DNA from 2 places in the Cupriavidus phytohabitans genome. Region 1 is predicted to be linked to the other one. Evidence: riboswitches for the same ligand, from Rfam matches in the RefSeq annotation. Region 1 holds a riboswitch; the other holds the start of a gene.

Region 1 (15,297 bases):
AGGCCCAAGCGTGGCCACGATCTTTGCGTTGCGAAGGCGTCTCATGTGTTGGCTCTGGAAGCGCGCGTCAGCACGATCGCGCGAAAGTCATTGACGTTGGTCAGCGTGGGGCCGGTCATGACCGCATCCCCCAGCGCCTCGAAGAATCCATGGCCGTCGTTGGCGGCCAGCGCATCCTGCGGGTTCAGGCCAGCGCGCCATGCGCGCTCCAGCGTGTCGGGGCCGATCACCGCGCCGGCGATCTCTTCCTGCCCGTCGACGCCGTCGGTGTCGCCGGCGATGGCATGGATGCCGGCCTCGCCGCGCAAGGCCAGCGCCAGCGACAGCAGGAACTCGACATTGCGGCCGCCCCGGCCGCTGCCGCGCACGGTGACGGTGGTCTCGCCACCGGACAGCAGCACGCACGGCGCGGCAAAGGGCTCGCCATGCTGGGCGGCGGCCAGCGCGATGCCGCCCAGCACCTTGCCGACATCGCGGGCTTCGCCCTCGATGGCGTCGCCGAGCACATGCACCGCGTAGCCGGCGTCGCGGCCCACCTGCGCGGCGGCCTGCAGTGCCAGCCGCGGCGTGGCGATCCACTCGGTGCGGATGCGCGGCAGGCGCGGGTCGCCGGGCTTGAGCGTCTCGGCCGCGTCGGACCGCAGTGCGGCCAGCACATGGCCTGGCAGATCGATGGCGTATCGCCCGATGATCGCCAGCGCATCGGCACACGTGGTCGGGTCGGGCACGGTCGGACCGGAGGCGACGTCGATGGCCTCGTCACCCGGCACGTCGGAAATCAGCAGGTTCAGCACCTGCGCGGGGTGGCACGCGGCGGCCAGCCTGCCGCCCTTGATCGCGGACAGGTGCCGGCGAACGCAGTTCATCTCGGAAATGGTCGCCCCCGACTTGAGCAGCGCGCGGTTCACCTGCTGCTTGTCGTCCAGCGTGATGCCGGCTAGCGGCAGCGGCAGCAGCGACGAGCCGCCGCCGGAGATCAGGCAGATCACGAGGTCGTCCTCGCTGAGGCCGGACACCAGTTCCAGCATGCGGCGCGAGGCGGCCAGCCCGGCATCGTCCGGCACCGGATGCGCGGCTTCGACAATCTCGATGCGCGAGCAAGGCACCGCGTAGCCGTAGCGCGTCGCCACCAGCCCTTGCAGCGGGCCCGGCCACGCGGCTTCCAGCGCCGCGGCCATGGCCGCCGAGGCCTTGCCGGCACCGATGACGATGGTGCGGCCGCGCGGCGGTGCGGGCAGGTGGCGTGCCAGCGTGCGGGCCGGCTGCGCGGCGGCGATGGCCGCGTCGAACATGCGCCGCAGCAGCACGTCGGGATCGATCGTTGGCATGGTCACGGCGCGCAGTCCGCGGGCAAACGCGGCGGGCAAATCCATGGTTGGATCATGGCTGTCTCCTGCGATTTCGGTGTTTCATCAGGCAATGCGCTCCGGCGCAGCTCTGGGCGGCTGCTTGTGGCGGAAGGTGGTGCGGGGGATACGGCGAAATGCTGACAAGGTGCGGCGATGGCTTGCCCTGCTCCCCCGCTTGCGGGAGAGCGGAGCGCTTGCCACCGCTGGCAGCTAGCGGTTGATGCGCTAGTGCATGAACCCCGCGTGCCGGCTCAGGCCGCCTTTGCCTGCTGCCCGGACAGCAGTTCGCACACGGCTTGCGTCACCTGCGCGGTGGTTGCCGTGCCACCCAGGTCGCCGGTATGCAGTTCCGGGTTGGCGGTCACCGCTTCGACCGCCTGCATCACGCGCTGCGCCGCGGCGTGCTCGCCCAGGTGCTCCAGCAGCATGACCACCGACCAGAACGTGCCGACCGGATTGGCCAGGCCCTTGCCCATGATGTCGAAGGCCGAACCGTGGATCGGCTCGAACATCGACGGGTAGCGTCGTTCGGGGTCGATATTGCCGGTCGGGGCGATGCCCAGGCTGCCGGCCAGCGCCGCGGCCAGGTCGCTGAGGATGTCGGCGTGCAGGTTGGTGGCGACGATGGTGTCGAGCGACTTCGGGCGGTTGACCATGCGCGCGGTGGCGGCATCGACCAGTTCCTTGTCCCAGGTAACGTCCGGGAAATCCTTCGCCACCTGCACCGCGACCTCGTCCCACATCACCATGGCATGGCGCTGCGCGTTGGACTTGGTGATCACCGTCAGCTGCTTGCGTGGACGCGATTGCGCCAGCTTGAAGGCAAAGCGCAGGATGCGTTCGACGCCGACGCGGGTCATCATGCTGACGTCGGTGGCGGCCTCGATCGGATGGCCCTGGTGCACGCGGCCGCCCACGCCCGAGTACTCGCCTTCCGAGTTCTCGCGCACGATCACCCAGTTCAGGTCTTCCGGCGCGCAGCGCTTGAGCGGCGCGTCGATGCCCGGCAGGATGCGGGTCGGGCGCACGTTGGCGTACTGGTCGAAGCCCTGGCAGATCTTCAGGCGCAGGCCCCACAGGGTGATGTGGTCGGGGATATGCGGGTCGCCGGCCGAGCCGAACAGGATCGCATCCTTGTCGCGCAGCGCGTCCAGGCCGTCGGCGGGCATCATCACGCCGTGCTGGCGGTAGTAGTCGCCGCCCCAGTCGAAGTCTTCGAACTCGAAGCGGAAATCGGCGCCGGCGGCGGCCAGCGCTTCCATCACCTGGCGGCCTGCGGGAACCACTTCCTTGCCGATGCCGTCGCCGGGGATGGTCGCGATGCGGTAGGTCTTCATCTCTTGTCTCCTGGGCAGAATCCGTGTTTGCGTGATGGCGTGGAACGGATTCTGGGCCGTGGACAAGGTTTTGGATCGCTTGTAGAGTTAAACCATTCTTAACCTCAGATTAAAGCTGGCATGGCATCGTCCGCAGGGATCCAGCCGTCGGAACTGGGCTTTTTCACGTCGGTGGCCACCGCCGGCAGCCTGAGCGCGGCCGCGCGCGACCTTGGCATCACAACCGCGGCGGTCAGCAAGCGGCTGGCGCAGATGGAGGCGCGCATCGGCATGCCGCTGGTCACGCGCACGACCCGGCGCATGAGCCTGACGCCCGAGGGCGAGGTCTACCTGGAGCACGCGCGGCGCATCCTGAGCGAGATCGAAGACCTGGACCAGCTGCTGACGCGCTCCAAGGGCAGGCCGAGCGGCCTGCTGCGCGTCAATGCCACGCTGGGGTTCGGCCGCATGCACGTGGCGCCGGTGATTTCAGAGTATGTCGCGGCCTATCCGGAAGTCGACGTGCAGCTGCAGCTGTCGGCGGATCCCCCGCCGCTGAACGAAGACGCGTTCGACGTCTGCATCCGCTTCGGCGAGCCGCCCGATGCGCGCATCGTGGCGCGCAAGCTGGCACCCAACCGGCGCTTGCTGTGCGCGTCGCCCAAATACCTGCGTGACCACGGCATCCCCAACACGCCAGCCGACCTGCGCCGCCACAACTGCATCGGCATCCGGCAAGGCAGCGACGCCTACGGCGTATGGCGCCTGACCGCCGGCAAGGGCGCCAAGGCGCGTACCGAGACCGTGCGCGTGCGCGGCAACCTGACCACCAACGACGGCGAGATCGCGGTCAACTGGGCGCTGGAGGGCCATGGCATCCTGATGCGGGCCGAATGGGATATCGAACGCTTTCTGCGCAGCGGCCGGCTGGTGCAGGTGCTGCCGCAGTACGCCACGCCGGAGGCCGACATCTATGCGGTCTACCACCAGCGGCACCAGCTGTCGTCGCGGATCCGGCTGTTCGTTGAGTTCATGGCGGCCAAGTTCAGCGAGTTCGGCGAGCCGGCGAACATGCCGGCATGACTGTCGCTGCATGCAGCATTTACAACCCGGCGCGGCCTGGTGTGCCGAAATCAAGGGTTGCACGGATGGTGCGTTTCCTGCATGGCGCTGTTCTCCCACGTCTGCTATCCAAACCGACAGGAGGCCACCATGAGCATCTTCAAGGACATCCTCAACAAGCTGCTGGGACGAGCCAAGCCGGCAGCCACGGCGAGTGCGACGCCTGCAGGAGGCACGCCGACCTCCGCGGGTGCGGCCCCGCCACCGTCTGGCGCGTCACCCGCTGCAACGGGCGGCACCGCCCCCGCGGCCAGCGCCGGCCAGGCCACGGCCAAACCCGCGCCGCTGTCGGGCGTCGACGTCGAATCGATCATGGACAACCTGGTCAGGGAGAGCGGGCAGACGCTGAACTGGCGCACGTCCATCGTCGACGCGATGAAGGCGCTTGGCATCGACAGCAGCCTGGAGCACCGCAAGGAACTGGCGCGCGAGCTGCACTACAGCGGCGACATGAACGATTCCGCGGGGATGAATATCTGGCTGCACAAGCGCCTGATGCAGGAGCTTGCGGCCAACGGCGGCAAGCTCCCGGCGGATCTGTCGTAAGAAAAGCGTGGAAAGGCTCGGCGACTGCCCTAGCCGCCGATGCCGGCCCAGCGCAGGTGCTTGTCCCAGTCGGCGTCGCTGATCACGCCGGACACGCCCTGCCGCTGGCCGTCGGCGCGATAGAAATACGTGCGCGGCATCTCGCCCATCCAGTCGGGATCGACCGCGTAGCGCAGCCGCTCCTGCGGCTCGTTGCCAGACATCCACGCATTGCGCGTCAGGTTGACGCGCTTGAGCACCTGCTGCACCTGCGGCAGCGCATCGGCCCGGTCCATGGCCAGCGTGACCACGCGCAGGCTGCGATGCCTTGCCTGCAGCGTGCCGATGGCTTCGAAATTGCGCTTGCAGTAGACGCAGTCGAGCGACCACACCACCAGCACGAAGGGCTTGCCTTGCTGGGTGGCGCTGAGTTGCGCGGCATTGGCGGATTCGAAGACCGATACGCGTTCGGCCGCGTGCGCCATGCCGGCGACGCCGAGCGCGATCGCGGCGCCCGCCAGCGCGGCGACGAGTTTGCGACGTAACGACATAGCCCCGGTCATACCCCCGGTCATACCCCCGGTCATGCGCCCTCCTGCGCCAGCGGGAAGACCTGGAAGCCTTCGGCCTCGGTGCGCCACAGCACGTAGGCGCGGCCGCCGTGCTGCAGCAGGTGCGGCTGGTCCGAATCGCGCGCGGTGCCGGCGACCTGCCGCGTCTGCCAGGTCTTGCCGCCGTCCTGCGACAGCATCGCCGACAGCCGCGTCTGCTGGCCGTCGAACGATTTCCACGCCACCACGATGTGCTTGTCGTCGAGCGCGACGATATCGGCATGCTGCGCGCGCGGGTCGTCCAGCGGACGCTGCGCCTGCAGCTTGCCGTCCCTGAAGCGGCCCACCGATACCGTGGGCTTGCCTGCCTTCACGTTGAACCAGACCATGTGCAGCGTGCCGTCGGGCGTCACCGCGGCGCCCGGCCCGTGGTGCGGGCAGGCGTCGATGCGCCAGTCGTCGAAGGTAGCGCGCTGCATCGGCGCGGGCGTGCCGTCGGCCCCGAGCAGTGCCACCGCGTGGTCGCGCGCGTTGGGCGGGAACACGTGGCGCCACAGCGCCAGCACCTTGCCGTCCGGCGTCGGCGCGAGCGCGATGCGGCAGCATTCGCACGACTGGTCGGCGATCTTGTAGTCCCCCTGGAAACTCTTGCCGTGATCGGCTGACACCGCGTAGTAGATCGCAGCGCCGGCATAGGGCTGCTTGCGCGCCTCGGCGGCGGTCACGTCGCGCTTGTCGATCCAGCTGACGAAGACGCGGCCGGCCGCGTCCACCGCGATCGCGTCGAAGCGGTGCGCGATCTGGTCGCGGTTGGCATGCACCGTCACCGGCGCGGCAAAAGTCTTGCCGCCGTCGGTGGAGCGCGCGAAGCGGATAAAGCCGGTATAGGGCCTGGCCAGCGGCTGGGTCCAGGTGATGTAGATCTCGCCGTCGCGCCCCGCCGCTACCTTCGGCCGGCTGTCGTGATCGGCCGCGACGGGCTCGGGCACGCGGTTGACGTGCCGCACCGGCCCGAAGCTGCGGCCCTGGTCGGTGGACTCGCGCACCGCCACGTGCTGGCCATCCTTGTAGGCAATCCACAAACGGCCATCGCGATCGAAGGCGGCGCCGGTGCCGAGTTCGCTCATCGCCTTCGGGGCCGGGCTCTGCGCACCGTGGCCGGCATGGCTGCCATGCCCGCTGTGAGACTGCGCCATCGCGGCGAACGCCGTGCAGGCGATCACGCCCGCGGCAAGGATTCGGAAGCTGCGGCGCGCGCGCTGCATGGTCAGGGTATGGCTGGTCACTGCACTCAGAAGGAAAGCTTGGCCTCGGCGTAGAACGTCCGGCCCGGGTATGGGTGGTAGACGAAGTAACGCTGGCCGGTCAGGTTGTCGATGCCAAGCCCGAGGCGCACGTTCCTGGCGGGCTTGTAGGTCACCTTGACGTCGAAGGTCAGGAAACTGCTGGTGCCGCCGAAGGTGTCGGGATTGACGTCGCTGTTGTCGAGCGTATTGTACTGCCGCCCCGAATAGGTCATCGCCAGCGTGCCGGCCCATGCCGGCGTGAAGCGGTAGGTGCCAACGAGGTTCGCGCGCCACTGCGGGATGCGATAGAAATACTTGCCCACCGAGGCCGGGTTATTGGCGTTCTCCAGCGTCTTCGAATGGTTGTATGCGCCGCTGGCGGACAGGTCGAAGCCGCTCACCAGCACGTCGCGCCCGTCGTAGGCCAGCTCGATGCCGCGCGTGCGCACGCGGTCGACGTTCTGGAAGCTGGTGACGGTGGGGAACACCGTGGTGTTGGTCTGGCTGACCAGCGCATCGCGGATGTCGTCCTCATACACCGACACGCGGAAGTACGAACGGTCGACCGTGCGCTCGAAGGTCAGGTCCTTCGAAAACGAGCGTTCCGGCTTCAGGTTGGGATCGTTGTTGATCAGCGAGGTGCCGGTGATGCGGCCCTGGAACAGCTCGGCGACGGTCGGATAGCGATAGGCCTGGCCGAGCGACAGCCGGCCCAGCCAGTCCTGCCCGATGGCCTTTTCCAGCGCCAGCTTGGGCGACCAGTTGGACTCGCTGCGCACCGGGTAGGCGACATCCACGCCCGGCTGGCTGCGGCTGCCGTCATAGGCGCGCCAGTGCTCCCAGCGCACGCCCGGGATCAGCTTCCAGTCATCGGCGAAGTACCACGCGTCCTGCGCATACAGCGCCTGCGTCTCGGTCTTGCCGGCAAAGGCGTTGTTGAACGCGGAGATGGTGGCGGCCTGCCAGTCCGAAGTGTTGTAAGTGGTGTTGCTGAGCCGGTAGTTGTCGTAGTGGTAGCCGAAGGTGACCCAGTGGCCGCCCTTGAGCTGCTGCGGGCGATAGTCGGCCTTCAGGTCGAGCGTGCGCCAGCCGGTGCCGTCGCCATAGGTCACCGTGCCCGGGCCGTTGCCCGCGGTGCTGGCGGTGCGGCCGATGTCCTTGCTGACATCGAACAGCGACGCCACGCCGGAGAAGTTCCAGCCGGTCTCGTTGCGCGTGCGCAGCGACAGGCCGTAGAGCCAGCGCGCGTCTTCGCCATTGCTGGGCGCGAATGCGTTGGCAGGGATCACGTAGCGGAAGCCGCCGATATTGACCGGGCCGCTCGACACTCCATTGCCGTTGGCATCGCGCAGGTAGCTGCCGGTGGCGCTGGAACGGTCCTGCTGCCAGTAGGCGGCGGTGAACTGCGCCTGCAGCGTGTTGGTGATGTCGTAGGCGAGCTTGACCTTGAGCTGGTCCTGCACGGTGTGCGTGACGCCCTCGCTGTTGACGCCCATCACGGTGCGATCGGCGCCGGTCTGGTCCTGGTCGAAGTAGGCGCCGGTCACGGGCTTGTCGGCCGAGGTCGCACGCACGCTGGAGCGCGCCGCGGTGTAGAAGCTCAGCGGCTGGCTCTTGCTGTCCTGCCGGTCCACGCTGACCAGCCACGAGAACGGCCCGACGCGGTCGCCCACGTAGGCGTTGGCGTGCACGCCGTTGAAATTGTCGTGCGTGCCGTACAGGTTGAAGCGCTGCGTGAGCAGCTGCACGCTGGCATCGCCCTCGAACTTCTCCGGCGTGCGCGTGCTGATCAGCACGGTCGCCCCCAGCGAATTGCCCGGATACAGCGCCGAATACGGGCCATACAGCACGTCGACGCGCTCGATCTCGGCGGCGTTGACCAGCGACCAGCGCGGCGGGAAGGTGAAATCGGAGCCCAGCAGGTTCGACAGCAACAGGCCGTCGGCATAGACCAGCCCGCGTGCCGACTGCCGCGAGCTGGTGCTGCGCACCGAGATGATCGAGTTCATATCGCCGATGAAGCGCTTGCGCACGGCGAGGTTGGGCGCGTACTTGAGCGCGTCTTCGGTGTTGACCACGTTGAAGTCCGCCATGCGCGCGGCGCTGATGCCGTAGGCGGGCGATGGCGTATTGGGCGGCGTGGCGGGCGTTTCGCCGCGCTCGCTCTTGGCCGAGACCACGACTTCCTGCAGGGGCTGCGGCGCGGCGACGGGTCCATCCGCCTGCGCGCCGGCAATGCCGGGGCCCATCAGCGCGGCCGAAGCGGCCAGCGCGATCCGGTTTCTTCTCACTGGAATGCCTTTTCTGTTCTTCTGGCTCGCCCGTCTGGTGCGCCGTATCCGGCTCGTGGCGCACTTCCTCCGCGTAGCGAGTGCCGACATTCTAGGTGCCGGGACGGTTTGACGCAGTGCGACATAGCGCCGCGCCGGTGCGGAAACAAGGCGGCCGACCCAGGCGAGTGCCTGAAGCTCCATCCACGTTTACCCGCATATCCACACGGGGGCTTTATCTCTAGATTTGCCCGGATTGGCTCACACGCCAACGTGATGCTGGGAGAGACTGATCCGGCGGCAGCCGCCGCGGACAGCGCCGAAGGAGCAACCGCCCCGGAAACTCTCAGGCAGAAGGACCGGTATCACGCGTCACAGCACTCTGAAGAATGCCGCCATCGTCAGCCGGCATACCGAAGGAGCAAGCGGCCCTCGCCCCCCGTACAAGCGGCGATTGTCGTGAATCTCTCAGGTCAGGAACAGAGGGGGCGTCCGCCACGCATGTCGCGTGCGGGCTCCAACTCCGACGTTTCTGGACTGCCAGATCATGAAGACAATCGCCGTCATCGGCGGTGGCATCACCGGTGTCACCACTGCCTACGCGCTCGCCCGGCGCGGATTCTCCGTCACCCTGTTCGAGCGCCACCGCTACGCCGCGATGGAAACCTCGTTCGCCAATGGCGGGCAGCTTTCCGCCTCCAACGCCGAGGTCTGGACGCACTGGTCCACCATCCTCAAGGGCCTGAAGTGGATGCTGCGCAGCGATGCGCCGCTGCTGGTCAACCCGCGCCCGAGCTGGCACAAGCTGAGCTGGTTCGCCGAGTTCATCGCCTCGATCCCGCACTACCGCCGCAACACCATCGAAACGGCGCGCCTGGCCATCGCGGCGCGCGAGCACCTGTTCGCGTGGGCCGCGCAGGAAGGCATCGACTTCGACCACAAGCGCGAAGGCATCCTGCATATCTACCGCGACAAGGCCGGCTTCGAGCACGCGGGCCGCGTCTCGGCCCTGCTGGCACAGGGCGGGCTGGAGCGCCGCGCGGTCACGCCGGCGGAAATGCGCGCGATCGAGCCGACGCTGGCCGGCACGTACTACGGCGGCTATTTCACCGAAAGCGATTCGACCGGCGACATCCACAAGTTCACCAGCGGCCTGGCCGCCGCCATCGAGCGCATGGGCGTGCGCTGCCGCTACGGCGAGGACGTGCGCAATGTCACCACCGATGGCCGCAGCGCCAGCGTCACCGTGCAGGAAGGCGCGCACAGCACCACCTCGACCTTCGACGGCGCGGTGATCTGCGCCGGCACCGCCAGCCGCGCGCTGGCCGCCGGGCTGGGCGACCGTGTCAACATCTATCCGGTCAAAGGCTATTCCATCACCGTCAACCTGAACGACGCCGCCAGCCGCGCCGCTGCGCCGACCGTCAGCCTGCTCGACGACGAAACCAAGCTGGTCACCAGCCGCCTCGGCAACGACCGCTTCCGCGTGGCCGGCACCGCGGAGTTCAACGGCTTCAACCGCGACATCCGCGCCGACCGCATCCGGCCGCTGGTGGAATGGGTGCAGCAGTGCTTCCCCGGCGTCAGCACGCGCAGCGTGGTGCCGTGGGCGGGGCTGCGTCCGATGCTGCCCGACATGCTGCCGCGCGTTGGCCGCGGGCGGGCGCGGTGCATCTTCTACAACACCGGGCACGGGCACCTGGGCTGGACGCTGTCCGCGGTGACGGCGGATATGGTGGCCGGGGTGGTGGCGCAGGCGCTGGAAGCGCAGAAGGTGGCGGTGCCAGGTGGGATGGCGCTAGGGAGGGCCTGAGCGGCTGGCTGCAAATGCAGGGTGACGACAGCGGGATTTCAAACCAGAACTACCGCCCATTGTGAACGCACCGCTCTCCCGCGAAGTGGGAGAGGGGTGGGGGTGAGGGCCGGAGCATCAACGAAGTGAAGGGCGTCGCTATGCCAGCGCCTGCCCTCACCCCCGGCCCCTCTCCCGCAAGCGGGCGAGGGGAGCAAACCAGCGGCGCACGTTGCATGCGTCGTCTGGCATCACCTTCAGGCCGGCGCAAACACCGGCACCGGCGCCCCGTCCGCGCTGGGCGCGAACTTGACCTTCACCTTCTGCCCGATGCGCACTTCATCGAGATCGCAATCGACGATATGGGTCATCATGGTCACGCCCTCGTCCAGCTTCACGTAGGCGATGCAGTATGCCTGCGGGCCAGCCTTGCGCGTGACGCTGTACGAGTAGATGGTGCCGCGGCCGCTGGCGGTCTTCCAGACCGTATCGCCCATGCAGAACGGGCACAGCGTGCGCGGATACCAGTGCGTCTTGCCGCATGACTGGCAGTGCTTGACCAGCAGCCGGCCTTCGCGCGCGGCCTGCCAGAATTCGATGTTGTCGGGCTGTTCGTCCGGGGCCTTGTAGGCCATGGGAGTGTGTGGGGTCGTCATGTCAGTTGCTCCGGCGATCGTTCATCATTCACGCTCGAGGATCAGGGTGGCGCTGCCGTGGCGCGAGCCCAGGTAGCCGCCAGTGCCTTGCGCCAGCGCCAGGTCGCAGTTCTTCACCTGCACCGCCGGATGCGCCTCGCCGCGCAACTGGCGCACGGCCTCGATCACCTTGGTGATGCCGCCGCGGTTGGCCGGGTGGTTGTTGCACAGGCCGCCGCCATCGGTATTGAACGGCAGCTTGCCGACACCCGAGATCAGGTTGCCGTCGGCCACGAACTTGCCGCCTTCGCCCTTCTTGCAGAAGCCCAGGTCTTCCAGCTGCATCAGCACGGTGATGGTGAAGCTGTCGTAGATCGAGGCGTACTTGATATCGGCCGGGGTCACGCCCGCTTCCGCGAACGCGGCCGCGCCCGAGAACTTCGCGCCCGACCAGCTCAGGTCGACTTCGCCGCCCAGCTGGCCCTTGACGTACTCGCCGGCACCCACGATCTTCACCTTCGGACGCTTGAGCGTGGCCGCGATCTCGGGACGCGCCACGATCAGCGCACCTCCGCCGTCGGACACCACGCAGCAATCGAGCTTGTGCAGCGGGTCGGCGATCAAGGGCGAGTTCAGCACCTCTTCCACCGTGACCACGTTGCGCAGCATCGCATGCGGGTTGTGCTGCGCGTGGTGCGACGCGGCCACCTTGACCCATGCCAGCTGCTCGGGCGTGGTGCCGTACTCGTACATATGGCGCATGGCCACCATCGCGTACAGGTTGACGGTGACGGGATTGAACGGCGCCTCGAACGGCGCGTCCGGCAGGTTGGCGCCCCAGTTGCGCGCCTGCGTGCCGGTCGAGCCTTCCGAGCGCGGCCGGCCCGCCAGCGTGATCAGCGCCACGTTGCACTTGCCGGCGGCAATGGCCTGCGCGGCGTGCGAGACATGCACCAGGTAGGCGGAGCCGCCGGTGTCGGTGGAGTCCACATGGCGCACCTTCAGGCCCAGGTAGTCGATCATATTGGTGGCGCCCAGCCCCGGCGCATCGCCGGCGCAGAAATAGCCGTCGACGTCCGCCAGGGTCAGGCCGGCGTCGGCCAGCGCGCCGCGCGCGGATTCCGCGTGCAGCTGCGCCACCGACTTGTCCGGCGCCTTGCGGGTCGGGTGCTCGTAGGCCCCGACGATATATGCCTTGCCTTTGATGCTCATGGGAGTCTCGTCCTGCTTGGGATGGATATTGGGTAAGTTCAGAAACGCATCAGCACCAGCCAGGTCGCCACCATGGCCGGCCGCTCGCTGCCCTCGACCTGCATCTCGACTTTCCAGTGACAGCGCACTTCGCCGGGGCGGACATCGTCGAGCTGCTGCAGCGTGAACGCACCGCGCACGCGCGCGCCGGCCGGCACCGGGCCGGTGAAGCGCAGCCGGTCGAAGCCATAGTTCAACGCCAGCTTGCGGCCCGGGAAGGCAAAGCACTGCCCGAACGCCGCCGACACCATCGACAGGATCAGGAAGGCGTGCGCGACCGTGCAGCCGTATGGCGAATCCGCCGCGGCGCGCTCGGGGTCCACGTAGACCCACTGCCGGTCATGGGTCAGCTCGGCAAAGGTATCGATGGCGGACTGCCCGATGGGGAAATACTCGCTCACCGCGGCCGGCGCGGCGCAAAGCGCGCGCAGGTCGTCGAGCGATGCAATGCTGTGCATGAGGCTCCTGTCGGTCCAGGTCTCGCCGGGCGCGATCGGCGCGATCGGCGCTATTGGCGCGATCGGTCCAGGCGGTCGGCTGTGTCCATTACGTTCCTTGGTACTGAATCCTGATGCTGTACCGCAGCTTGCGGTCGAGTGTAGCGACGGCACCGAAGCAACGTCCAATATCGTTTCCCGCTCGATTGATAAGCAGCGTTTATCGGCCCACCCGGTGCGCGCGGTTGCCCGGGGGACGCCCCGCGCACTAAGATGTGGCTCCCGCATCCCCACTGACCCCATGGAACTGCGCCGCATCCGGCACTTCGTCGTGCTGGCCGAGACCCTCAATTTCCGCCGCGCGGCAGAACGCCTGCATATCGCCCAGCCCGCGCTGACGGTCTCGATCCAGAAGCTCGAGTCTGAGCTGGACGCCACCCTGTTCGTGCGCGAGCCGCGCGGCGTCACGCTGACCGAGACCGGCCGCGCCGCGCTGGCCGAGGCCCGGCGCATCCTGTTCCATGCCGGCCAGTTCAGCGAGCTGGTGCAATCGGCCAGCAGCGGCATGGCCGGCACCTTGCGGGTGGGTTTTGTCGGCACCACGACCTCGCACCTGCTGCCACGGCTGGTGACGCGCTTCCGCAATGAATATCCCGGTGTCGAACTGGTGCTGCGCGAAGCGACCTCGACCCGCATCATGCAATGGCTGGAAGACGAGGCGCTGGACGTGGGCCTGGTGCGCACGCCGCTGCTGACGCCGGGCAATACCGCGCTGGCGCTGCTGGAGCGCGACCGCTTTGTCGCCGCCCTGCCGCGCAGCCATCCGCTGGCGGGCAAGCCGTCGCTGACGCTGGCCGACCTGGCGCAGGAGCGCTTTGTCATGTACGAGCAAAGCGAAGCCTCTGGCCTGCGCAGCGCCGCGCTGTCGGCATGCCAGACGGCCGGCTTCCAGCCGCGCGTCACGCAGGAGGCCACGCAGGTGCAGACCGTGCTGGCGCTGGTGGAGAGCGGGCTGGGCGTGGCGCTGGTGCCGTCGATCATGCAGCGCTTCGCCAACGACCGCATGGTGATCCGCGACCTGGCGGGCTATCCGGACAGTGCCGGCATCGGCCTGGCGCTCACCTGGCTGCCGGCGCACGACAGCCCGGTGGTACGGCATTTCCGCGAAGTGGCGTTGTCGGAATTCGCGGTGGATGGCGGCAACGAGGAGCGTGGCGCGCCCTAGCCTGCGCAAGCTATTCGCCCTCTTCTTCCGCCACGCTCAGGGTCAGTCCTGCCGCGGGCAGCGGCAGGGCCGTGCGGTATCGCACCTGCTTCAGCGCGAAGCTCGACCGGATATTGGACACCCCCGGGATCTTGGTCAGCTGCTCCAGGATAAAGCGCTCCAGGCTCTGCATGCTGGGCACGACCACGCGCAGCAGGTAGTCCGCATCGCCCGTCATCAGGTAGCACTCCATCACTTCCGGACGCTTGTCGATCGCCGCCTCGAAACGGCGCAGCGCGTCTTCCACCTGCTTTTCCAGGCTGACCTGGATAAACACATTGATGCGCAGGCCCAGCGCCTCGGCATTGAGCAATGTGACCTGCTGCTTGATCAGTCCCATTTTCTCCAGCGCCTTGACGCGGTTGAAGCAAGGCGTCGGCGACAGGTTCACGGCGCGCGCCAGCTCGGCATTGGTGATGCGGGCGTTCTGCTGCAGCTGGTTGAGGATGGCGATATCGATGCGATCGAGCCTGAGCGAGGTTTCGTTCATGATGTAACAATTCCGGATTCTGGCGTTTATTGAGAATTTTTATACTGTGATAGGTGGTTCAGGCAAGGCAATTCAGACACATTCTCCGCGGCTCCAGGCGTAACCTTGTTGGCATCGGCGGGCTTTGGCGGGCGCGCCGCCACAGACAAGCAATACGGACAGGAGCGGTGCCATGACTAACCTGGCAAACGGTGTGCAATCGATGCTCGCGCTGCCTTCGGCCAACGAAGACAGCGATCCCCAGGAAACGCGCGAATGGCTGGACGCGCTCGAAGGCGTGCTGGCGCACGCCGGCAGCGCGCGCGCCAGCTTCCTGCTGCGGCGCCTGGCCTCGCATGCCGCGGCGCAGGGCCTGCCGCCGCCCGGCGCCGGCCCGAGCGCCTATGTGAATACGATTCCCGTGCAGGCGCAGCCGCCCTACCCCGGCGACCTCGAGATTGAGGCCCGGCTGGGCGCCGCGCTGCGCTGGAATGCGCTGGCCATGGTGGTGCGCGCCAACCGCGCCTATGGCGAACTGGGCGGGCATATCGCCAGCTATGCCTCGGCGGCCGACCTGTTCGAAGTCGGATTCAACCACTTCTTCCGCGCCGACAGCAGCGCAGAACAGGGCGGAGACCTCGTCTATTTCCAGCCGCACTCCGCGCCCGGCGTCTATGCCCGCGCCTACCTGGAAGGCTTCCTCGACGAAACCCACCTGCAGCACTACCGGCGCGAGATCGCCGGACCCGGACTGTGCTCCTACCCGCATCCCTGGCTGATGCCGGACTTCTGGCAGTTCCCGACCGGCTCGATGGGCATCGGCCCCATCAATTCGATCTACCAGGCGCGCTTCATGCGCTACCTGCAGAACCGCGGGCTGCAGCCGGCGTCGTCGCGCAAGGTCTGGGGCTTCTTCGGCGATGGCGAGATGGACGAGCCCGAATCGATCGGCGCCTTGTCGCTGGCCGCACGCGAGCAGCTCGACAACCTGGTGTTCGTCATCAACTGCAACCTGCAGCGGCTCGACGGG
Region 2 (15,297 bases), on a different contig from region 1:
TGGTTGCCACGGTACAGGATGGCGTAGTCGCGGAACTGCGCGCGGCGCTCGAACTTGTGCGCCGACAGGCGGAACACCACCGACTCGGCCTCGTGCTCCTCGTCGTTCATCGGATGGATGGCGATGGGATCGCCCATGCCATGCTCGCTCCACAGCTTCTTGTCGAACAGCTTGGGATTGTTGGCGATGACCGCGTTGGCCGCTTCCAGGATGCGCACGGTGGAGCGGTAGTTCTGCTCCAGCTTGATCACCTTGAGGTCGGGGAAGTCGGTCTGCAGCCCGCGCAGGTTGTCGAGCGTGGCGCCGCGCCAGCCGTAGATGGCCTGGTCGTCGTCCCCCACCGCGGTAAAGGCCGGCGCGCGCAGGTGCGAGCCGCCCGCCAGGAGCTTGAGCAGCTGGTACTGGCAGGCGTTGGTGTCCTGGTATTCGTCGACCAGGAAGTAGCGCAGCCGGTTCTGCCACTTCAGCTGTACCGCTTCGTTGCGCGCGAACAGTTCTGCCGGCAGGCGGATCAGGTCGTCGAAATCCACCGCCTGGTAGGCGTTCAGCGTGGCGACGTAGTTGCGGTAGACCAGCGCGGCCTGGTGTTCGTCGGCATTGGCGGCCTGCGCGATCGCGGCCTCGGGATCGACCATGCCGTTCTTCCACAGCGAGATCGTGCTCTGCACGCCGCGGATCAGCTTCTTGTCAGTAGTGCCGAGCTGCTCCTGGATCAGGCCGAAGCAGTCATCCGAATCCATGATCGAGAACTGCGGTTTCAGGCCGACGTGCTCCGCCTCCATGCGCAGGATCTGCACGCCGAGCGAGTGGAAGGTACAGACCGTCAGCTGCTTGAGCGGGATGCGCTTGCCCTCGCGCGTGGTCTTGCCTTCCATCAGCTTGCCGATGCGCTCCTGCATCTCCTTGGCCGCCTTGTTGGTGAAGGTGACCGCGGCAATATGGCGCGGCTCGAAGCCCTTGTCCTCGATCAGGTGCGCGATCTTCTGCGTGATCACGCGGGTCTTGCCGGAACCCGCCCCGGCCAGCACCAGGCAGGGTCCGTCCAGATAGCGGACGGCTTCGGATTGGGCGGAATTCAGGCCGTGGCTCATGCGAAGGGCGGTCGGGAGATGGGGCGGATGAATGGGGCGAATAAATGGGGCGAATGCGAGGCGCGCGCCAGGGGCAGCAAACGCGCCCGGCGGCAAAGCTGTTGATGTTAACACGCTGGCCGCGCCTGGTCAGTCAGCGCCTGCCGCATCGTCGGCCCTCCTTGTGTCACTGGCGTAACACTTCGTAAAGGCCGGAGCCGATGAACGTGCACCAGGTTCTAACAGTCATGTCCAGGCGTGTCTCGGACATGCAATATTCATCACTCGGAGCCAACAATGAATATCCTGCAGACATTGACCAAGGTGACCCTGATCGGCGCGACGGTCGCGGCATTCGCTGGTTGCGCGGATATGACCCCGAAGCAGCGCAATACCGCCATCGGCGCGGGCGCGGGTGCCGTGGGCGGTGCCATCCTGACCGAGGGCAGCGCACTGGGTACGCTGGGTGGCGCGGCCGTGGGCGGCGTGATCGGTAACGTCGTGACCGACGACAAGAATAAATAACGCTACGTTCCGCCCCCTGGCGGCGGGGCGCAGGAACGGGTACAGCCGCCGGGCGGCCGTCCGGCCTGGTTTGACAAAGGCCGGGGCCTCCCGTACATTGCGCGCATCCGACCGGGAGAGCGCGCAGAACTGCGCCGCCGAAGGGGTATCACCCGAAAACTCTCAGGCACCACGGACCGTTCGGATCGGCATGCAACATGCACACGATGCATGCCGCACTCTGGAGAGCGGCACCCGCCATTCGTGGCGAGCGTGCCCACCGAAGGGGCGCGCGAGGTTGGGTCCACTGGATCCGCTTCGTAATCTCTCAGGTATCGAGGACAGAGGGGTCATCCGCCGCAGCGGATTGCTTGCCATATTGGCGTAGCGATCGCCGCGGCGGATGGCCCTTTTTTGTTTTCGCAACCCGACATTGCCCCCGAGGATTCCATGACGCTCCAGGCCACGCCCCTCAACGCCATCCACCGCGCCCTCGGCGCCCGCATGGTCGATTTCGGCGGCTGGGACATGCCGGTCAACTACGGCTCCCAGATCGAAGAGCACAACGCCGTGCGCACCGACGCCGGCATGTTCGACGTGTCGCACATGTGCGTGGTCGATCTCAGCGGCCCCAATACCCGCGCCTTCCTGCGCGGCCTGCTGGCCAACAACGTCGACAAGCTGCAGACGCCGGGCAAGGCGCTGTACTCGTGCATGCTCGACGAGAAAGGCGGCGTGATCGACGACCTGATCGTCTACTTCTTTGCCGAGGACCGTTTCCGCCTGGTGGTCAACGCCGGCACCGCGGTCGGCGATATCGACTGGATCCGCGCCCGCAACGATGCCACCGGCAGCGGCGTGACCATTACCCCGCGCCGTGAAGATGTCGCGCCGGCCGGCGCACAGCCGCTGGCAATCGTGGCGGTGCAGGGGCCCAACGCCCGCGCCAAGGTGTGGAGCACCTTCCCCTCGACCCAACCTTCCGATGCGCTCAAGCCGTTCAACGCTGTGGTGGTGCAGGACCCCGCACTCGGCGAGGTCATGGTCGCGCGCACCGGCTACACCGGCGAGGACGGTTTCGAGCTGGTCGTGCCGGCCGCCAGCGTCGCCGGCCTGTGGGAAAAGCTGAACGCCGCGGGTGTGCGCCCGGCTGGCCTGGGTGCGCGCGACACGCTGCGCCTGGAAGCCGGCATGAACCTGTACGGCCAGGACATGGACATCAATACCTCGCCGCTGGACGCTGGCCTGGCCTGGACCGTCGACCTGCAGAGCGAGCGCGACTTCACCGGCAAGGCGGCGCTGGCCGCCAACGGACAACAGCGGCAGTTCCTCGGCCTGATCCTGCGCGAGAAAGGCGGCGTGCTGCGCGCCCACCAGAAGGTCATCACGCCCGCCGGTGACGGCGAAATCACCAGCGGCACCTTCAGCCCCTCGCTGTCGCAATCGATTGCGTTCGCGCGCCTGCCGCGGGGCGTGAACGTCGGCGACACCGTGCAGGTGGAGATCCGCGACCGCAAACTCAACGCGACTGTGGTTAAACTGCCGTTTGTGCGTAATGGCAAGGCACTCGTGAGCTGAGGGAAACACCCGCTCACCCAACGGTCGCCCTCGCCTGCCGGCAGCGTTGCCGGGCAGGCATCACCCAACAAGAAACAGATCTGAATCCGGAGAACCTTCATGAATTTCCCCGCCGACCTCAAATACACCGAGTCGCATGAGTGGGTGCGCGTCGAAGCCGACGGCACGCTCACCATTGGCATCACCGACCACGCACAGGACGCGCTGGGCGACATCGTCTTCCTGGAACTGCCCGAAGTGGGCAAGTCGGTCGGTGCCGGCGACGCGCTGGCAGTGGTCGAATCGGTGAAGGCTGCTTCCGACATCTACGCCCCGGTGGCCGGCGAAGTGATCGCCGTCAATGAAGCCGCCACGGCCGCGCCGGAAAGCGTCAACGCCGACGCCTTCGACGCCTGGCTGTTCAAGCTCAAGCCCGCCAACAGCGACGACGTCAACGGCCTGATGTCAGCCGACGCGTACAAGGCCAGCGTCGGCGCCTGAAGTCCGTCATTCCCGCGAAGGCGGGAATGACAAGCAAATTGCAGCGCCGCGGCACGGCTGACCACCTGCCGCAGCGCTCCCCACGAGGTTCTTGCCCATGAACGCCCCGCTTCCCATGACTGCCGCCCAAGGTAACCGGCCCACGCTGGCCGAACTGGAGGCGCGCGACGCCTTCGCCGCCCGCCATATCGGCCCCGATACCCCCGAACAGCAGCACATGCTTCAGGTGCTCGGCTATGACAGCCGCGCCGCGCTGATCGACGCCGTGATCCCCGCCGCCATCCGCCGCCGCGACGGCATGCCGATGGGCGAGTTCACCGAGCCGCTGAGCGAGGAAGCCGCGCTTGCCAGGCTGCGCAGCCTGGCAAGCAAGAACCGCGTGCTCAAGAGCTTTATCGGCCAGGGCTACTACAACACCGTCACGCCCGCGGTCGTGCTGCGCAATATCTTCGAGAACCCGGCCTGGTACACGGCGTACACGCCCTACCAGCCGGAAATCTCGCAAGGCCGCCTGGAAGCGATGCTGAACTTCCAGCAGATGGTCACCGACCTGACCGGGCTGGATATCGCCAATGCGTCGATGCTCGACGAAGGCACCGCCGCCGCCGAAGCGATGACGCTGCTGCAGCGCGTGAACAAGCACGACTCGAACACCTTCTTCGTCGCCGACGACGTGCTGCCGCAGACGCTGGAAGTGGTACGCACGCGCGCGCTGCCGCTGGGCATCGAAGTCAAGGTCGGCCCTGCCGCCGACGCCGCTGCCGCGGGCGCCTTCGGCGTGCTGCTGCAGTACCCGGGCGTCAACGGCGACGTCAATGACTACCGCGCCATCGCCGACGCCGTGCATGCCGCCGGTGGCCTGGTGGTGGCTGCCGCCGACCTGCTGGCGCTGACGCTGATCGCCGCGCCGGGCGAATGGGGTGCCGACGTGGCCGTGGGCAACTCGCAGCGCTTCGGCGTGCCGCTGGGCTTCGGTGGCCCGCACGCCGGCTACATGGCGGTGAAGGATGCGTTCAAGCGCTCGATGCCGGGCCGCCTGGTGGGCGTGACTGTCGACGCGCAGGGCAACAAGGCATATCGCCTGGCGCTGCAGACGCGCGAGCAGCATATCCGCCGCGAAAAGGCCACCTCGAACATCTGTACCGCGCAGGTGCTGCTGGCGGTGATGGCGTCGATGTACGCCGTGTACCACGGCCCGCAAGGCCTGAAGCGCATCGCGCAGCGCGTGCATCGCCTGGCCGCGACGCTGGCCGCCGGGCTGGAGCAGCTCGGCTTCGCCCGCACCAACGCCACCTTCTTCGACACGCTGACGCTGGAAACCGGCTTCAACACCGAAGCCATCCACGCCGCCGCCACCGCGCGCGGCATCAACCTGCGCCATGCCGGCGCCACGCGCGTCGGCATCTCGCTGGACGAGACCGCCACCCGCGCCGACGTGGTCGCGCTGTGGGAAATCTTCACGCAAGGCAAGCCGCTGCCGGCGGGCCTCGATTTCGACAAGCTCGAAGCCGCCACCGATGACGCGTTCCCGGCCGCACTGGCACGCACCAGCGAATACCTGACGCACCCGGTCTTCAATACGCACCACGCCGAGCACGAGATGCTGCGCTACCTGCGCATGCTCGCCGACAAGGACCTGGCGCTGGACCGCACCATGATCCCGCTGGGCTCGTGCACGATGAAGCTGAACGCGACCAGCGAGATGATCCCGGTGACCTGGCCCGAGTTCAGCCAGATCCACCCGTTCGCGCCGCTGGACCAGACCGTGGGCTACCGCGAGATGATCGACCAGCTCGAGGCCATGCTGTGCGCCGCCACCGGCTACGCCGCGGTCAGCCTGCAGCCCAACGCCGGCTCGCAAGGCGAGTATGCCGGCCTGCTGATCATTCATGCGTATCACGCCAGCCGCGGCGAAAGCCATCGCGACATCTGCCTGATCCCGTCGTCGGCGCACGGCACCAACCCGGCGTCGGCGCAAATGGCCGGCATGAAGGTGGTGGTGGTTGCCTGCGATGAGAACGGCAACGTCGACCTGGAAGACCTGGCGAAGAAGGCCGAGCAGCACAGCAAGAACCTGGCTGCGATCATGATCACCTACCCGTCCACGCACGGCGTGTTCGAGCAGGGCGTGCAGCAGATCTGCGAGATCGTGCACCAGCACGGCGGCCAGGTCTACGTGGACGGCGCCAACATGAACGCGATGGTCGGCACCGCCGCGCCGGGGCAGTTCGGCGGCGACGTGTCGCACCTTAACCTGCACAAGACCTTCTGCATCCCGCACGGCGGCGGCGGCCCGGGCGTGGGTCCGGTCGCGGTCGGCGCGCACCTGGCGGACTTCCTGCCCAACCAGGACAGCGTCGGCTATCGCCGCGACGACCGCGGCATCGGCGGCGTGTCGGCGGCACCGTTCGGCTCGGCCAGCATCCTGCCGATCTCGTGGATGTATATCGCGATGATGGGTTCGGCCGGCCTGACCGCCGCCACCGAGAACGCCATCCTGGCCGCCAACTACGTGGCCAAGCGCCTGGCGCCGTACTACCCGGTGCTGTACACCGGCCAGCACGACCTGGTCGCGCACGAGTGCATCCTGGACGTGCGCCCGCTGCAGAAGGAAACCGGCATCAGCAACGAAGACGTGGCCAAGCGCCTGATGGACTACGGGTTCCACGCCCCGACCATGAGCTTCCCGGTACCGGGCACGCTGATGATCGAGCCGACCGAGAGCGAGGCGCTGCACGAGCTGGACCGCTTTATCGACGCGATGATCGCGATCCGCCAGGAAATCGGCCGCGTCGCCGACGGTACTTTCGACCGCGAGGACAACCCGCTCAAGCACGCGCCCCACACCGCCGCGGTGGTGACCGCCAACGAGTGGACCCACAAGTACACGCGCGAGGAAGCCGCTTATCCGGTGGCATCGCTGCGCACGCAGAAGTACTGGCCGCCGGTTGGCCGTGCCGATAACGTGTACGGCGACCGCAACCTGTTCTGCAGCTGCGTGCCGGTCAGCGACTACGTGGTCGACTGACGCACGCCCAGGCCGGTGCCGCCGCGTCCGCGGCGGGCCGGCCGTCGCACTATTCTCAAGATGACGGACCCGCCGGCGGCGGTGTCCGCTGCAGTACTTCGACCGCCTAAAAAGAGCCTCTGCAGGGCCACACCCATTGCTGGAGACATTCCGTGGCAGTCAGCGTCTTCGATCTGTTCAAGGTGGGCATCGGCCCGTCGAGCTCGCATACCGTGGGCCCGATGCGCGCGGCCCTGATGTTCGCGCAGGGGCTGGAGCGCGACGGCCTGCTGCCGCAGGTGGCCAGTGTGCGGGTCGAGCTGTACGGCTCGCTCGGCGCCACCGGCAAGGGCCACGGCACCGACAAGGGCGTCATCCTCGGCCTGATGGGCGAATCGCCCGACACCATCGATCCCGATTCCATCGACACTAGGCTCGCCGCGTTGCGCAAGACGCGCGTGCTGTCGCTGCTGGGACGCCATATCGTGCCCTTCGTCGAGAAGGAGCACATCGCGTTCTACCGCCGCGAGGCACTGGCCGAGCATCCCAACGGCATGAAGTTCCATGCCTTCGACAGCAGCGGGGCGAGCCTGCGCGAAGCGCGCTACCTGTCGGTGGGCGGAGGCTTCGTGGTCACGGCGGGTGCGCCCAATACCCAGGTGCTGAACGCCGCGCAGCAGTTGCCCCATCCGTTCCGCAGCGGCAAGGACATGCTGGACATGGCGCAGGCCAGCGGCAAGAGCATTGCGCGGCTGATGCTGGAAAACGAACTGACCTGGCGCAGCGAGCAGGAAGTCAACGACGGGCTGCTGCATATCTGGGACGTGATGCAGGCCTGCGTCGCGCGCGGCTGCCGCACCGATGGCGAGCTGCCGGGGCCGTTCAAGGTGAAGCGGCGCGCGCCCGAGCTGTACCGCAGCCTGACCGAGCGCGCCGAGCGCACCTTGTCGGATCCGCTGTCGGTGATGGACTGGGTCAACCTGTACGCCATCGCCGTCAATGAAGAGAATGCGGCGGGCGGCCGCGTGGTGACCGCGCCGACCAATGGCGCCGCCGGCATCATCCCCGCCGTGCTGCACTACTACGACCGCTTCGTGCCGGGCGCGAACAAGCAGGGCGTGGTGGACTTCCTGCTGACCGCGGGCGCGATCGGGCTGCTGTACAAGCTCAACGCATCGATCTCCGGCGCTGAGGTCGGCTGCCAGGGCGAGGTCGGCGTGGCCTGTTCGATGGCCGCCGGCGCGCTTGCCGCGGTGCTCGGCGGCAGCCCGGCGCAGGTGGAGAACGCGGCCGAGATCGGCATGGAGCACAACCTCGGCCTGACCTGCGACCCGGTCGGCGGGCTGGTGCAAATCCCGTGCATCGAGCGCAATGCGATGGCGTCGGTCAAGGCGGTCAACGCGGCACGCATGGCGCTGCGCGGCGACGGCACGCACTACGTATCGCTCGATTCGGTGATCAAGACCATGCGCGAGACCGGCGCCGACATGAAGACGAAGTACAAGGAAACGGCGCGCGGCGGGCTGGCGGTGAATATCGTGGAGTGCTGACCTCCCATAAACAAGTGAGAGGTGCCAGAGGACGCCTGTTGCGCACCCAATGCGCATCCATTGCGGCGTATCATGGCGGCGTTCCCCGACTGCAGAACAAGAGGGCCCGCCATGCAGACCTTCCACCAGCTCTTTGACGATACCTCGTCCACCTTCACCTACCTGCTGATCGATGCGGAAACGAAGGAGGCGCTGCTGATCGACCCGGTCGACCACCAGTTCGAACGCGACCTGGCGCTGGTAAAGGATACCGGCGCACACCTGGCCTGGGTCATCGAGACCCACGCCCACGCCGACCACATCACCTCCGCCGGCCATCTCGCCATGCAGACCGGCGCGCACACCGCGGCGCCATCGGGCTGCGATATCAAGCCGGCACAGAAGCAACTGATCGACGGCGACACTGTCGCATTCGGCAAGCAGGTGCTGCGCGCGATCCATACGCCCGGCCATACCGCCGGCAGCATGAGCTACCTGTGGGAAGAGCCCACATCCGATGGCATCGTGCGCCGCGTCTTCACGGGCGACGCACTGCTGATCGACGGCTGCGGCCGCACCGATTTCCAGTCGGGCGACGCCGGCACGCTGTACGACAGCCTGACCCGCAAGCTCTTTGCGCTGCCCGACGATACCCGGGTCTACCCCGCGCACGACTACAAGGGCCAGACCTCGTCGACCATCGGCCATGAGCGCGCGCACAACAGCCGCGTATCCGGCCGCACGCGCGAGGAGTTCATTGACATGATGCGCAACCTGAACCTGCCCCGGCCCAGGCTGATCGATATTGCGGTGCCGGCCAACCAGCGCCTGGGCCTGCGCGACGGCGAGAGCGTGCCGCACGGCGCCTGAAGCATTCCCAACATTAGGAGTCTGCGCATGTCCGTATATACCGCCGAGGTCCTGTGGCAACGCGACGGGCAGGATTTCACCGGCAACCGCTACAGCCGCAGGCATGTCCTGCGCTTCGATGGCGGCGCGGAAGTCCCGGGTTCGTCGTCGCCTGATGTGGTGCCGTTGCCGATGTCGGATGCCAGCGCGGTCGACCCGGAAGAGATGTTCATCGCCTCGCTGTCGAGCTGCCACATGCTGTGGTTCCTGTCGCTGGCGGCGAAGCAGCGCTTTGTCGTCGACCGCTATGTCGATGCCGCCACCGGCGTGATGGAAAAGAACCGCGAGGGCCGGATGGCGATGACGGTGGTGACCTTGCGCCCCCATGTCACCTTCTCCGGCGAGCGCGAACCGACCCGCGACGAGCTGGAGCGCCTGCATCATGCCGCGCACGATGCCTGCTTTATCGCCAATTCGGTCCGGACCGAAGTGCGGTGCGAACCGGTGGTCGCCGGCGCCTAGCCCGCCTGCCATGCGGGCAACCGCGCTGCCTGCGGCACGGTCCGCGTCGGCGCGGCGGCGGCTGCGCTGGCTGCTGGCTTGCGTGGTCCTGCTTGGGTCCGTCCTGATGCTGCAGGATCGCTTCCTCTACTTTCCCGACAAGGCCTCGGTGGACGACATGGTCTCGCCCGGACTGCGCGCATGGCCGGGCCCGGATGATTTTCGCGGCCTGCTGGCCGAGCCGCACGGCCCCGCCCGCGGGACCGCCATGGTCTTCCACGGCAATGCCGGGCACGCCGGCCATCGCGGCTACTACGCCAGCGTGCTGACGCGGCTGGGTATCCGCGTGATACTGGCCGAATATCCCGGCTATGGCCCGCGCGACGGCGCGCTTGGCGAGCGCAGCTTCGTCGACGATGCCGGCCAGGCGATTGCGCTCGCCCGGCACCAGTTTGGCGGCCCCCTGCTGCTGGTCGGCGAATCGCTCGGCGCCGGTGTTGCCGCGGCCGCCGCAACGCGCCAGCGCGAGCATGTCGATGCCTTGCTGCTGATCACGCCGTGGGACAAGCTTGCCCACGTTGCCGCCCACCACTATGCATGGCTACCAACCGGATGGCTGCTGCGCGACCGTTACGACAGCGTGGCCAACCTGGCCGCCTTTGGCCGCCCGGTCATGGTGGTTGTGGCCGAACGCGACAACATCGTGCCGCCCCGGTTCGGCAAGGCGCTCTATGAAGCGCTGGACGAACCCCGCCGCCTGGCGGTCATCGACCATGCCGGGCACAACGACTGGACCGGGTACGTCGACGAGGCATGGTGGCGCAACGCGCTCGCGTTCCTGCTGTCGCCGCCCGCATCCCGCTGATCCGCGCGTGCTGCCGGGCACCTGCGGGCACGCCTTGGTACCCGCCACGCCCGGCGCTTTGAAAGGATGCATTGACTTAGCCTCGCTGGCTGCAATACTGGCCTTCACACACACGGCCGCTACCGCACACGGCGGCGGCTGCCAACGGCGGGGGATCGATCATGAAACGAAGGCAGAACCGCACGCTGTTCCGCGGCCTGGGCATGCTGGCGGCAGCGCTGGCGCTGGCCCCGGCCCCGGTGCTGGCGCAAGGCAAGCCCGTGGCCTATCCGGCCAAGGGCCAGAGCCAGCAGCAGCAGGCCAGTGACGACGGCGCCTGCTACAGCTGGGCCAAGCAGCAGTCCGGTGTCGACCCCGCGCAGGCTGCCGCGGCACCGCCACCGGCGCAAGCGCAAAGCGGGCAGCGCGTGCGCGGTGCCGCCGGCGGCGCGGCTGCCGGAGCAGTCGTTGGGGCAATCGCGGGCGATGCCGGCAAAGGCGCGGCGGTTGGCGCTGCAACGGGTACGGTGGCAGGCGGCGTGGCACACCGGCAGTCACGGCGCCAGGCCAACGCCGCCAACCAGCAGGCGCAGGCCAACACCAATCAGGCGATGGGGTCGTATTACCAGGCCTGGTCCGCGTGCATGCAAGGGCGCGGCTATAGCGTGAAGTGAGCCGCGTGCATTGAGTGACGTGCAGTGGCGGCGGGTAGCGGCGGGTAGCGGGCGGCGTTACACCGCCCAGCGCTCGCACGCCTTGCGCACGGTCTCGCGCTGGCTGCGCGCGTCGGCATCGGTCTGGCGCAGCCATTCGGCATCGCCGTCGCGGCGCTCGGCCAGCGCGCGGATATTGGCCAGTGCCGACAGCGAACCGAGCGCCTCGGCATGCGGCACCAGCGCATCGCAAATCGACAGGATATGGTCGGCGATCGGCATCCGGGTCAGCTCGTTGGGATGCACGTATTCACCGTCCAGCCCGAAGCGGCACGCCTGGAAGCGGTTGAAGGTGTACACCAGGTAATCGTCTTCCTGCGGCATGAACGGGCGCGACAGCAGCAGGTAGCGCGCCAGCATCTGGATATAGGCGGCGATATCGCAGGCGCGCTGCACCGTCAGCGGCGTGTCCATCACGCGGACCTCGATGGTGCCGAATTCCGGCTTCGGCCGGATATCCCAGTAGAAGTCCTTCATGCTCTCGATCACGCCGGTATTGCGCATTTTCTCGAAGTACGCGGTGAAGGCATCCCAGGTCAGCAGGAAGGGCGCGCGCCCGCTCATCGGGAAGGCCGCGACCGAATTCAGGCGCGCCGAGGCAAAGCCGGTATCGACACCCTGCACGTACGGCGACGACGCCGCCAGCGCAACGAAGTGCGGCACGTAGCGGCCGATGGCGTGCAGCAGGAACAGCGACTCGTCCGCGCTCGGGCAGCCGATATGCACGTGCTGGCCGAACACGGTGAACTGCTTGGCCAGGTAGCCATAGAGCTCGGAGATGTACTGGTAGCGCGGCGAATCCGAGATGGTGCGGTCGGCCCATTGCATGAACGGATGCGTGCCGCCGCCGGAAATACCCAGGTTGAGCGAGCGCGAGGCCGCCACCATCAGGTCGCGCATGGTGGTCAGCTCGTCCAGCGCCTGCTGGTAGCTGTGGCAGATGCCCGTGCTGATCTCGATCATCGACGGGCTGATCTCCGGCTTGATGTCGCCGGCGTGCTCGGCGCCCTTGAGCGCGCGCAGCAGGTCGGGCGCGAACGGCGCCAGGTCGTAGTCGTGGCGGTTGACCAGCTGCAACTCCAGCTCCACGCCGAAGGTCAGCGCCTCGGATTGCTTGAACGATTCGAGCGACATCAGCGCCCTCCTCCGTTGGCCCGGGATTCGCCGGCGAAGCGCAGCGCCCACGCTGCCATCACCGGGCCGAGCAGTTGTTCGATCGCCAGCGCGCACAGGATGATGGCGGCCAGCGGCTGTCCGGTCCCGGGGTAGATGCGCGCGACGTCACTCATCAGCAGGTAGGCCAGCCCCGACATCGGCGCCAGCGCCACCCCCAGGGCCATGCACTGGCGCATGCTCAGGCCCGAAAACGATCCCAGCGACACCACGCCGGCAAGCTTGGCGAGGTGGCGCAGCAGCACCAGCACGACGGCATATGCGCCACCCACGACCCAGTCATGCGCGGTCAGCGGCAGGCCCAGCGACACCACCATCACAATGATCAGCAGGCTGCCGGCGCTGCCGAAGTGCGGCGGCCAGACATGCGGCTGGCTGTCCTGGTGCTTGAACACCACGCCGGCCAGCAGCAATGTCAGCGGCATCGACAATTTTAGTACCCGGGTCAGCGCCAGCGTGAACAGCACCAGGCCCACCAGCACCAGGAAGCTGTAGTGGTCATCGGCCGACATGCGCTCATAGATCACATGGCCGACCTTCCCCACCACCCATGCCAGCAGGCACGAACCCACCAGCAGGTAGAGCGGGTGCAGCAGCGCGGCGCCCAGGTTGCCATATTCGGAATGCAGCCAGCCGGTGGTCAGCTGCACGATCGCGGCGGCATAGATGCTGTTCAGCGCTGCCATCGCCATCAGCCGCTCGGTGACCTGGCCTTCGGCGCGCAGTTCGTTCTTGAGCTGCAGCACGATGGTGGGCGAGGTGCTGACGGCAATGCCGCCGGCCAGGATCGCCACGCCGGGCGAGGCGCCGATCCATTGCAGCACCGCCGCGACCAGGCCCCAGGTCAGCAGGCTCTCGAAGGCGCTGGTCAGCAGCAGCCAGCGGTTGGCGCGCAGCCAGGTCAGCGACAGCCGGTGCCCGAGTTCGAACAGGGCCAGTGCCAGCGCCATATCGATCAGGATACGGGTCTGGTTGATCATGTTCTCGTCGACGATGCCGCGCCCGAGCATGCCGGCGAACAGCCCCACGACGGCGTAGCCCACGATGCGCGGGCAGCGCAGCCAGCGGCGGCTGACTTCCCCCGCGAGGCCCGCGCCTACCAGCGCGAGTCCGACCCAGAACAAGCCGCCTGGGGCGAGGGGGAGTGTTGGAAATAGTTGGCTCAGTCCGTTCATGGTCGACATGGTAATGTAAGCACATGACAATCCATGTCAGTGATTGTCCGACACCGCACCAAACGAGCGACTAACTTCGGTCAACTTCATGTAAAAAACGCCATCTCGCGGATGGCGTTTTTTACATTTTTGCGAGGACCCCGGCGCGGCCGGGTGTCCGTGCGGCGTTTCAGACGCCCCAGACTTTCCAGCGCGGGCGGGTTGACTTCAGCGCCGTCTCCACCTGCGCGTACAAAGTGCGCGTAGCGCCCTGCGCGGCACCGCGGGCGCGGGCCTTGTCGAAGTAGGCCAGCGCCGTCTCGCGCTGCTGCAGCCCGAGCGCCGACTCGACCACGCGCAGGCATACCTCGGCATCCCAGTCATCGCGCACGGCAAAGGCCGCGACGAAGTCTGCCATGGCCGCGTCGTGGCGCCGCGCGGCGTTGTGGACCAGTCCGCGCTGCACCCGTGGCCCGGCCTGGTCCTCGGGATCGCCTTTGGTCAGGGCGACCGCCTGCTCGAACATCGGCAGCGCGCGCTCCGTGTCGCCCAGTTCACGCCACAGCAGGCCGAAGCGGTTGTACAGCCAGGCATCCTCGACCAGCAGCGCGCGGCGCTGCTGGGTCTCGATCTCGGCGAGCGCGTCGGCACGGTCATGCTCGTCCATGCGCGCCATCTGCGCCTGCAGCAGCGCGGCAAAGTGCGCGCGCGCATGCGCCATGGGGTGCGCGGCCTCGCTGCGGGCCTCCACCGGCAGCGCATCCAGGCGCGCGTCCATGTGCGCCATCGCGGCGCGCGCGGCCTCGGCCGGTTCAGCGCCGCCCATGGACTTCCACGCCGCGATCAGGCGGCTGAAGGCCCAGGTGACATCGGCCGGGTTGCGCTCGAGCGGATAGCGGTTCAGCACTTCGCCGGCCAGCTCGACCACCTTGCCGTGCTGGCCCGCGCCGGCATGGCAGTCGAGCAGGTCGATCCAGTGGTCGATGAACTCGCTGGCGGCCATGCCGTGGCGATGCAGCGCGATGCGCTCTTCCAGGTGCGCGGCATCCGCGGGCAGGCTGCGCGCCAGCAGGCGGCACAGCAAGGAGTACACGTGCGGATCGGCATTGCCGCCGTGCCCGGCGGCATCGCCCTGGCCCGTGGCGAAGTACTGGTCGTAGCAGGCTACACCGTGGCGGCAGGCGGCCACTAGCGCGGGGCGCAGCGCCGCCTCGGCGGCGGGGACTTCGTCGATGAACTCGCCCAGCGCCATTGCGGCGCGGTAGTAGGCGGCGCCGTCGTCGGACTTGTCGGTGATGGCGAAGCGCAGCCAGGGCTCACGTTCGGCATCCTGCACGCCGGCCTTGGCCAGCTGATGGCGCCAGGCCAGTTCGCGTACCTGTGCCTGCGGGTCGGGCACCTGGCGCAGGTAGACCGCAAGATCGTCGAGCGCTCCCTGCATGTCGCCCACGCCCCAGCGCAGCGGCGCGCGCAGCCGGCGCGCCTCGGGATGGTCGGGATGGTCGGCCAGCACGCGGGCGGCCTGGTCCGCTGCGAGCGCGTCGCCGGCATCGGCGTCGAGTTGCAGCAGGTGCGGGTTGTCCAGCGCCACGCGCCCCAGGCAGATACGCGTCAGCGGCTCCACCGGCACGCCGGCCGCCTCGGCACGGGCAATGTAGTCGCGCACCAGCGGTGTGATGTCTTCGGCGCCCAGGTCGGGATTCCGGAACATCAGATCGTGCCAGTAGCGTGCCGCGGCCGCCATGTCGTTCATGCGCAGCGCGGCCAGGCCGGCGTGGAAATGCGCCGGCCATTCGCCCGACAGCAGTCCGCCGCGCTGCGCGGCCTCGTGCAGCCACGGGCGCGCCTCGGCGTCGCGGCCCAGGCTCATCAGCATGGCGCCGTAGCGGTGCGCG

The links. A riboswitch is a leader RNA that binds a small molecule or an ion and turns the genes downstream of it on or off. The one in region 1 is predicted to bind glycine.
Region 2: linked by a shared signal. The riboswitch ahead of gcvT (glycine cleavage system aminomethyltransferase GcvT) and the one ahead of J8I34_RS15310 (D-amino acid dehydrogenase) in region 1 are both predicted to bind glycine.

Annotation. Positions count from the first base shown of each region.
Region 1 is NZ_JAGIQB010000019.1:55,973-71,269, reverse strand. It holds gene pyk (pyruvate kinase) at 1-45, opposite strand, end outside; gene J8I34_RS15345 (glycerate kinase type-2 family protein) at 42-1,328, opposite strand; gene J8I34_RS15340 (tartrate dehydrogenase) at 1,601-2,686, opposite strand; gene J8I34_RS15335 (LysR family transcriptional regulator) at 2,807-3,748, shown strand; gene J8I34_RS15330 (DUF3597 domain-containing protein) at 3,878-4,333, shown strand; gene J8I34_RS15325 (TlpA family protein disulfide reductase) at 4,363-4,863, opposite strand; gene J8I34_RS15320 (sialidase family protein) at 4,896-6,149, opposite strand; gene J8I34_RS15315 (TonB-dependent receptor) at 6,155-8,440, opposite strand; glycine riboswitch at 8,690-8,791, shown strand; glycine riboswitch at 8,792-8,912, shown strand; gene J8I34_RS15310 (D-amino acid dehydrogenase) at 8,967-10,232, shown strand; gene J8I34_RS15305 (Zn-ribbon domain-containing OB-fold protein) at 10,469-10,867, opposite strand; gene J8I34_RS15300 (thiolase family protein) at 10,892-12,058, opposite strand; gene J8I34_RS15295 (MaoC family dehydratase) at 12,097-12,555, opposite strand; gene J8I34_RS15290 (LysR family transcriptional regulator) at 12,836-13,759, shown strand; gene J8I34_RS15285 (Lrp/AsnC family transcriptional regulator) at 13,770-14,288, opposite strand; gene mdeB (alpha-ketoglutarate dehydrogenase) at 14,461-15,297, shown strand, end outside.
Region 2 is NZ_JAGIQB010000008.1:167,305-182,601, reverse strand. It holds gene J8I34_RS08025 (UvrD-helicase domain-containing protein) at 1-1,091, opposite strand, end outside; gene J8I34_RS08020 (YMGG-like glycine zipper-containing protein) at 1,368-1,595, shown strand; glycine riboswitch at 1,698-1,784, shown strand; glycine riboswitch at 1,806-1,929, shown strand; gene gcvT (glycine cleavage system aminomethyltransferase GcvT) at 2,025-3,152, shown strand; gene gcvH (glycine cleavage system protein GcvH) at 3,252-3,632, shown strand; gene gcvP (aminomethyl-transferring glycine dehydrogenase) at 3,730-6,660, shown strand; gene J8I34_RS08000 (L-serine ammonia-lyase) at 6,813-8,189, shown strand; gene J8I34_RS07995 (MBL fold metallo-hydrolase) at 8,301-9,038, shown strand; gene J8I34_RS07990 (OsmC family protein) at 9,066-9,539, shown strand; gene J8I34_RS07985 (alpha/beta hydrolase) at 9,550-10,383, shown strand; gene J8I34_RS07980 (glycine zipper family protein) at 10,545-11,036, shown strand; gene J8I34_RS07975 (YbdK family carboxylate-amine ligase) at 11,094-12,209, opposite strand; gene J8I34_RS07970 (cation:proton antiporter) at 12,209-13,432, opposite strand; gene J8I34_RS07965 (tetratricopeptide repeat protein) at 13,593-15,297, opposite strand, start outside.